DNA from 2 places in the Paraburkholderia sp. GV068 genome. Region 1 is predicted to be linked to the other one. Evidence: riboswitches for the same ligand, from Rfam matches in the RefSeq annotation. Region 1 holds a riboswitch; the other holds the start of a gene.
What was found. A riboswitch is a leader RNA that binds a small molecule or an ion and turns the genes downstream of it on or off. The one in region 1 is predicted to bind thiamine pyrophosphate.

Region 1 (4,414 bases):
ATGCACGACGCGCTTGAATTCGCGCAGACGGTTGACCGTGGCGCGCCATTCGACCAGCGTCGAGTAACTGTTGATGAACCACGAGAACGAATCGCTGACCGTGTTGAATGCGCTGGAGATTTGCATCAGCACACCGAACGTGAAGGCACCCGCGAAATAACGCGGCGCGGCGACGACGAGCGGAAAGATGATGGCGATCTGGCCGTAGAAGCTCAGCACGAAGGTCAGGCGCTTCGTGTACTTCATGACCTGCCACCAGTTATCGCGGATGCGGCCAAACAGCGAATGGGCGTTCGTCTTCTCCGTGTCCATGCCGTTGTAGAACGCGATCTGCTCGGCGTTCTCGCGCAGACGGATCAGGCCGAAACGGAAATCGGCCTCGACTTTCTGCGCCTGATAGTTGATCGGCACGAGCGGATGACCGACTTTCTGGATCACGAGCGAGCCGACCACTGCGTACAGCGCGGCTGCCCACACCATGTAGCCGGGAATCTGCAGCGGCACGCCGCCGAGCGTGATGGTCAGCGCGCCGGCCAGCGCCCACAGGATCGTGATGAACGAGACGAGCGTGACGACCGTGGACAGCAGATCGAGCGTGAGTGACAGCGTGGTCGTGGCGAACGACTGCAGGTCGTCGCTGATCCGCTGGTCTGGGTTGTCGGCGAGGCGGTCGCGCTCGATCCGGTAAAACGCGCTGTCGTGCAGCCACTCGTTCAGATAGCGCGTGGTCAGCCATTGACGCCAGCGAAAGCCGAGCATCTGGCGCATATAGCGCCCGTACACCGCGAGGATGATGTAGCCGAACGCGAGCCCGGAAAAGATCATCAGCAGATGCGGGAAGTCGCGCACGTTCTTGGTTTGCAGCGCGTTATAGAAGTCGGCGCTCCAGCGGTTCACGCGGACGTTGATCCATACCACCGCGAGGTTCATCGCAATGATCGCGATGAGCATCCCCCACGCCGTCTTTTTTTCTTCCGACACCCAGTAAGGCTTGATGAGGCTCCATGCGGAGACTTTCTCGTCGGGCGGCAGCGCGGGGCTGACAGAAGTATTCGTTGTCATGAGCGTCCTGGGAGTGCTGTTCGATTCGGGCCGGTCCACGCGGGCCGACCCCTCGCGGGTCTTCGTATCTGTGCGTGTGCATCTATGCTGGCGCGGCGGCTGACGGCCGGGCGCCGCGGCGACTGCCGATTCTGGCGCGAAGCCCTTAAGCGAAAATTAATTCACGGCGCCGGCGCAAAGCCGGCAGTCATTGTTGCCGCCTCTGCGCGAGCGCCGCCGCGACATAACCGCCGACCGTTCGCGCGATGCCGCGTTTTCCGCGTCATCTCTCGTGGCATTGTGCCAGAGCGCTGGGCCGCTCATCCGGCTAAAGCGTAAGGCGCAAAAGGTGGTGCCGGATCAAGCCGCGCGCGGCGCGATGCGCCGCTCGTTTGCGAGCGCCGCGCCTTTTATGGTCTAATGACCTTCGACGAAACAGGGGTGCTTTGCACTTGAGCGGCGTGATTCTCACGCTGCGGCTGCGAGGCTGAGAGAGACCCTTTGCACCCGATCCGGGTAATACCGGCGCGGGAAGTTTCCGGAAGCAGCCAGTCTTCCATTCCCCGCCGGGCGGCGTACTTCATTGGAGTACGCATGTTGCCTGGCCGGCCTTGCCCGCCGGTTTCGTCCTGGGTACGCGCTTTTTGTCGGCCGTACGGAAAGGACTCGATGACCGCCTATTGTTCAGTTATGTGTTTTGCTCCTTGTCGCGCCGTTCTTGACGCGCGCTGCATTGCTTTTGTCCGTCGTATCGAAGCGGAGCGCGCACGATGAGCCGCGCCGCACAACCCGATTTCGCTGTGCTCGGCGGCGGTCTGTGCGGGCGCCTCGTCGCGTGGCGGCTCGCCGGAGAAGGACATCGCGTGGCGCTTTATGAGCGCGGCGACGCGGACGGCTCGCAGGCCGCCGCGTGGGTCGCGGCCGCCATGCTCGCGCCGCTTGCCGAAGCCGCCAGCGCCGAACTTCTGATCACGCGGCTCGGCGCCGCATCGCTCGAAACCTGGCCGCAAGTGCTGGCCGGGTTGCCCGAGCCGGTGTTTTTCCAGCGCAATGGCACGCTCGTCGTCTGGCATCACGCGGATCGGACCGAGGCGCCGTTGTTCGAAAGACGGGTGCGCTCGAACGCGCCGGCCGAACTGCTGGACGGCGGCTTCGTCACGCTCGCCGGCGCGCAACTCGGTGCGGCCGAACCCGCGCTCGCGGGGCGCTTCAACCAGGGCTGGCTGCTGCCGCGCGAAGGTCAACTGGACAACCGCCAGGTGCTGCGTGCGTTGGCGGCGGGTCTCGCGCAACGCGGTGTGGAAACGCATTGGAATACGCCCGTGCTCGATAGGGCGCTGCCGCCTGCGCGCATCACCATCGACTGCCGCGGCCTCGGCGCGAAACCCGTGCTGCCGACGCTGCGCGGCATCCGCGGCGAAGTCGCACGCGTGCGCGCGCCGGGCATTAATCTGACGCGGCCCGTGCGGCTGCTGCATCCGCGCTATCCGCTCTACATCGCGCCGAAGCAGGACGATTTGTATGTGATCGGCGCCACCGAGGTGGAAGGCGAGGACATGTCGCCCGTCAGCGTGCGATCCGCGCTGGAGCTGCTGAGCGCGGCGTTTTCCGTGCATCCGGGCTTCGGCGAGGCGCGCATTCTCGAACTGAATTCGCAGTGCCGTCCGACCTTGCCCGATCATCGGCCGGCGCTGTTGTGGGACGGCGCGCAGACGCTGCGCGTGAACGGGCTGTACCGGCATGGCTACATGATCGTGCCCGAGGTCGCCGACGAAGCCGCGCGCTTCGCGGCGGCGCTGCTGGACGGACGCATCGGCGACGCCGACGCGTTCGCGGACTGGCGGCGCGCCGCGCGCTGGAGCGAACTGTTCCACGAGCAGCGCGCGCGGGAGCCCGCGTGAGCGCCGGCCGCCGGCGCGACGCTGCGAACGCCTGCGCAATTGCCATCGACTGAACCGTATTCGAACACCATGGACATTCATATCAATCAGAAGCCGTTGTCGTTGCCCGAGGGCGCGACTGTCGCCGATGCGCTCGCCGCGTACGGCGCGCGGCCGCCGTTCGCCGTCGCGCTGAACGGCGATTTCGTCGCGCGCACGCAGCATGCGGCGCGCGCATTGCAGCCGGGCGACAAGCTGGACGTCGTGCAGCCTGTGGCCGGCGGTTGAGCGCGTTGCCGCGCCAAACCAAGCCAGCCGATCACGCAATCGCAGACGAGCGAACACGACCACGCACGACCACGCACGATCACGAGCAATCGCCGCCCGCCCCGCCTTGCCGGAGACCAGATGATGCAAATGACTTCCCCCCAAACCGCCGACGCGCTCACGCTCTACGGCCAACCCTTCGCGAGCCGGGTGCTACTTGGCACGTCGCGCTATCCGTCGCTGCAATCGCTGTCCGATTCGATCGACGCCGCGCGCCCCGGCATGGTGACCGTCGCGCTGCGCCGGCAGATGAACGAAGGCGGCGCCGAAGCCGGCTTCTTCGATCTGCTCAAGCGCCACGGCGTGCCGCTTTTGCCGAACACGGCCGGTTGCCTGACCGTCGGCGAGGCGGTAGCGACCGCGCACATGGCGCGCGAAATCTTCGAAACCGAGTGGATCAAGCTCGAACTGATCGGCGACGACTACACGCTGCAGCCCGATCCGGTCGGCCTGATCGAGGCGGCCACGAAGCTCGTGAAGGACGGCTTCAAGGTGCTGCCGTATTGCACCGAAGACCTGGTGATCGGCCGCCGTCTGCTGGACGCCGGCTGTGAGGCGCTGATGCCGTGGGGCGCGCCGATCGGCACCGGCAAGGGCGTGATCAATCCGTATGGCTTGCGGGTGCTGCGCGAGCGGCTGCCGGACGTGCCGCTGATCGTCGACGCCGGGCTCGGCGTGCCGTCGCACGCGGCCCAGGTGATGGAGTGGGGTTTCGACGGCGTGCTGCTGAACACGGCGGTGTCGCAGGCCACGCATCCCGACGCGATGGCGCGCGCGTTTGCGCTGGGCGTCGAAGCGGGCCGTCAGGCGTTTCTCGCCGGACCGATGGCCGAGCGCGAAAGTGCGCACGCGAGCACGCCGGTGGTCGGCATGCCGTTCTGGCATCAGGACGGGAGCGCCGCATGACGCAGACCCTGGCCCTGAAAGACCGCGACCTGTTCTGGCCGCCCGCCGACGAACTCACCGAAGCGACCGAACGCATCCGCGCCCGTCTCGGCGACTGGCCGCCCACGCACGCGCCGTGGCGCATCTGCCTGACCGCGCCGGATCAGCCGAATGGCGGCGATCTGATCGTGCTCGCCGATGCCGCGCGGCACGGCGAACAGATGGCGCGCTGGCTCGTGCAGGGCGCGGCGGTGGTCGAAGCCGCCGAGAACAAGGCGACG
Region 2 (4,414 bases), on a different contig from region 1:
ACAGCGGATGGATTGCGCCGCTCGCGGGCGTGGCAGGCGGCGCGTTGCCGCGAACGACGTGAGGCGTGGCCATGAGACTCTCCTGTGATTTGCGGCGTGCGTCGTGCGTTCAATGGCAGAGCGGTAGATCGGCCACTTGCAGCACGTCGCCCGTTGCAGCGTTTTCGACGAAGGCGACGACGCCGAATTTATCGACTGACGGATTGGCGTTTGCGCTCGCATCCGCACCGTCGAGCCGTATATCGCGGCGAATCTGCAGCTTGCCGCCGACGAGCGGCACCGGCCCGATCCACTGCCGCACCACTCTCTCGTGATGCAAGGTTGCGCCGCGGTTTTCTCCTGCGCCGACCTGCGAGCTCAGCGCGTTTTCATAGACGGCGACATAGGCGTCGAGCCGTGCTGCGCTATCCGCAGTCCGGCTGTCGAAGCGGGCCGCGAGATCGAACGCGCCGCCTGGCTGCGGCTTCATGTCGAGCGCGATGTTCGCCTGCGCCGGCTCGGCGATCAGCTTGTCGACGCGGCTTTGGAAACTGTCCTGCTGCGACCACGTCCGCAACTCGCGTCCGCCGACGAACACTTCAGGCGTATAGATCGTGTGGCCGCCGGCAAGATCGGTAAGCGTCTGCTGACGCTCGGTGAAACGGTGCTGCGAGAAACGGTCCGTCCAACCGAGACCGTTCCAGTAGTCGACGTGCAACGCCAGCGGCACGACGCTTCGCGTGGCGCCGCTGTTCTTCCATTGACCGAGCCATGCGTCCGCGGGCGGGCAGCTATTGCAGCCTTCGCTGCTGTAAAGCTCGACGAGCGCCACGCGATGGGCGGGACTGCGCGCGCTGCACATCGCACTCGCCGCGCTCACGAGGCCGCTCGCGCACAACAACGCGAGCGCGGCAACGAGTGCGACGGCCCGCTTGAACGGCCGATGCGCCCGGCGTTTGATGACTGTTTGCATGACGTGCTCCGATCAGGATCTGCACGTTTGTCGAAGCGCGTCGCCGGTTATGACACCGCGCCGCAAATTTTTTTCGCCCGTTTGTTTTGTGTTGTTTGCGGGCGGCGTCCACGCGTGCTGGGGCGATGTCGCCAACTTTCTACACTGCGACTTACAACAACGAAATGTCCGCCAAGGTCGCTGAAAGACGCCGTGCTAACATGCTTGTGTCGATCGCGCCGCTTTGCTGTGGTCTTCTCATGACTCTGTTTTCAAGCGGCGCGCCACCCACTTCATTCGATAACCGCCGGCCACTCATGCGCTTTCCGACTTCCCGTGCCTTCACCCGCTTGCGCCCTCGTGGCGCAACCGGCTGCGCGCGCGTGGAACTCGCGCCGCAAAGGGCCGGCGAACCGTCGCGAACGCTTCTGCCGGCAACGGTTCCGCTTCTCGCCGCCCGGCACCCCGACTGACGCAGCCTGCTCCTTGCCTGAAGCTGCGTCGTCCCTCAAGGGACTGTCGGAGCGCCGGGCCGATCCCATCCGCATGACCTATTCTCGTACAGAGATTGCAGATCGAATTGGAGTAGCCGCCGTGAAGACGACCAGAAGGACCAAGCAGTGTTACCTCACCGAACTCGACGTCGCGCGTCTTGAGAAGCACGCCGCCGCGCCCGGCGCGAACGCCCGTTTTCAGGAGATGCTCGACGACGTACTGGAGCGCGCCGTGATCGTGGACTCCCGCGAAATTCCGGCCAACGTGGTCACGATGAACTCGCAGGCCACGCTCGTCGACGAAAGCAGCGGCGAGCAGATGACGTGGACGGTCGTCTATCCGCCCGACGCCGACTTCGCTCATGGCCGCCTGAATGTTTTTTCGCCGGTGGGCCTCGCGCTGCTCGGCGCGAAGCGCGGCGAGCACATTCACTTCATGCCGCCGAGCGGCGCCGAAAAAGTCCTGAAGCTCGAGAAAATCCTGTATCAGCCGGAAGCTGCGGACGACTTCACGCGTTAAGCAACGCGTGCCGGTGCTGCGGCGCGTCATAGCGTGCTGCATTCCGCGTTCTGCGTTCTGCATGCCGCGTCACTACAAGCATAGTGCGTAAATCGCGCATGCAAGAGCGCAGCGATTCTCCGCCCGCAGCCGCCGAAGCAAACCACCGCGTGCTGCCCCGCATTAGCACTCACGCATCGCGCGCGGGTTGCCAAGCAGCGCCCGCCCGGTGTATCGTGTGCGCTGCTAACGCGGGGGTCCTGCGTTGCACGGAAGTCGGAGGTCCGTGCCACGTGGGTGAGAAATACCCTTTGAACCTGATCTGGATAATGCCAGCGCAGGGAAGCGTACGGATTTCGCAGCCAGTCTCTAGCCTCACCTCTCGCGAATTCCGACTACTTCCATCTCGTCTCCTGCTTAGCGGCCCCACATTGAATGGGACCGGAGCAAGGCGTCATTGCGCTTAACTCCGGCCGACACACGGAGAACATGCATGAACGCCAATCCGAAGTTCCTTTCCGCCGACGCACACGTCGATGAAGCTGCCGTCGCGCCGCTGCCCAACTCACGCAAGGTCTACGTGACGGGCTCGCGCCCCGACATCCGCGTGCCGATGCGCGAGATCAGCCAGGCGGATACGCCCGACAGCTTCGGCGGCGAAAAGAATCCGCCGGTCTATGTCTACGATACGTCGGGCCCCTACTCCGATCCCGACGCGAAGATCGACATTCGCGCCGGCTTGCCCGCACTGCGTCAGCGCTGGATCGAGGAACGCGGCGACACGGAAGCGTTGACGGGTCTGTCGAGCGACTTCAGCCGCGAACGCGCGGCCGACACGGCCACCGCCGATCTGCGCTTCCAGGGCCTGCATCGCACGCCGCGCCGCGCGATCCCCGGCAAGAACGTTTCGCAGATGCACTACGCGCGTAAAGGCATCATCACGCCGGAGATGGAATACATCGCGATCCGCGAAAACCAGCGCCGCGCCGAGTATCTGGAGAGCCTGAAGACGAGCGGCCCGAACGGCGAAAAGCTCGCCGCGATGATGGGCCGCCAGCATCCGGGCCAGGCGTTCGGTGCAAGCGCGTTCGGTCCGAATGGCGTCACCGAAATCACGCCTGAATTCGTGCGCGAGGAAGTGGCGCGCGGCCGCGCGATCATCCCGAACAACATCAATCACCCGGAAAGCGAGCCGATGATCATCGGCCGCAACTTCCTCGTGAAGGTGAACGCGAACATCGGCAACTCGGCGGTGACGTCTTCGATCGGCGAGGAAGTCGACAAGATGACGTGGGCGATCCGCTGGGGCGGCGACACGGTGATGGATCTGTCCACGGGCAAACACATCCACGAAACGCGCGAGTGGATCATCCGCAATTCGCCGGTGCCGATCGGCACGGTGCCGATCTATCAGGCGCTCGAAAAGGTCAACGGCAAGGCCGAAGACCTGACGTGGGAAATCTTCCGCGACACGCTGATCGAGCAGGCTGAACAGGGCGTCGATTACTTCACGATTCACGCGGGCGTGCGTCTGCAATACGTGCCGCTGACGGCGAAGCGCATGACCGGCATCGTGTCGCGCGGCGGCTCGATCATGGCGAAGTGGTGCCTCGCGCATCACAAGGAAAGCTTCCTGTACGAGCATTTCGAAGACATTTGCGAAATCATGAAGGCGTATGACGTGGCCTTCTCGCTCGGCGACGGCCTGCGTCCCGGTTCCATTTACGACGCGAACGACGAAGCGCAGCTCGGCGAACTGAAGACGCTCGGCGAACTCACGCAGATCGCGTGGAAGCACGACGTGCAGACGATGATCGAAGGCCCCGGCCACGTGCCGATGCAGTTGATCAAGGAGAACATGGACCTGCAACTGGAATGGTGCGACGAAGCGCCGTTCTACACGCTCGGGCCGCTCACCACCGACATCGCGCCGGGTTACGACCACATTACGTCGGGCATCGGCGCGGCGATGATCGGCTGGTTCGGCACGGCCATGCTCTGCTACGTCACGCCGAAGGAACACCTCGGCTTGCCGAACAAGGACGACGTGAAGACCGGCATCATCACGTACAAGCTCGCCGCGCATGCCGCCGATCTGGCGAAGGGTCATCCGGGCGCGCAGGTGCGTGACAATGCGCTCTCGAAGGCGCGCTTCGAATTCCGTTGGGAAGACCAGTTCAACCTCGGCCTCGATCCGGACAAGGCGCGCGAATTCCACGACGAAACGCTGCCGAAAGATTCCGCGAAGGTCGCGCATTTCTGCTCGATGTGCGGCCCGCACTTCTGCTCGATGAAGATCACGCAGGACGTGCGCGAGTTCGCCGCGCAGCAAGGCGTCACCGACGACGAAGCGCTGAAGAAAGGCATGGAAGTGAAGTCGATAGAGTTCATGAAGAAAGGCGCTGAAATTTACCAGCGGCAGTGATGCGTTCGCGCATCGCGTGGGGCGCATGCCGTCGCCCACTCGATGCGCGCGCAACCTTTCGCCAC

Region 2: another riboswitch for thiamine pyrophosphate. It lies ahead of thiC (phosphomethylpyrimidine synthase ThiC); the one in region 1 lies ahead of C8K18_RS28550 (FAD-dependent oxidoreductase).

The regions. Positions count from the first base shown of each region.
Region 1 is NZ_QBUB01000019.1:20,145-24,558, reverse strand. Features, by position in the region: gene C8K18_RS28560 (ABC transporter ATP-binding protein/permease) at 1-1,062, opposite strand, end outside; TPP riboswitch at 1,469-1,592, shown strand; gene C8K18_RS28550 (FAD-dependent oxidoreductase) at 1,812-2,942, shown strand; gene thiS (sulfur carrier protein ThiS) at 3,012-3,209, shown strand; gene C8K18_RS28540 (thiazole synthase) at 3,339-4,154, shown strand; gene thiE (thiamine phosphate synthase) at 4,151-4,414, shown strand, end outside.
Region 2 is NZ_QBUB01000001.1:438,299-442,712, reverse strand. Features, by position in the region: gene C8K18_RS02030 (cytochrome b/b6 domain-containing protein) at 1-73, opposite strand, end outside; gene C8K18_RS02025 (thioredoxin family protein) at 110-952, opposite strand; gene C8K18_RS02020 (GreA/GreB family elongation factor) at 1,526-1,945, shown strand; TPP riboswitch at 2,168-2,286, shown strand; gene thiC (phosphomethylpyrimidine synthase ThiC) at 2,418-4,349, shown strand.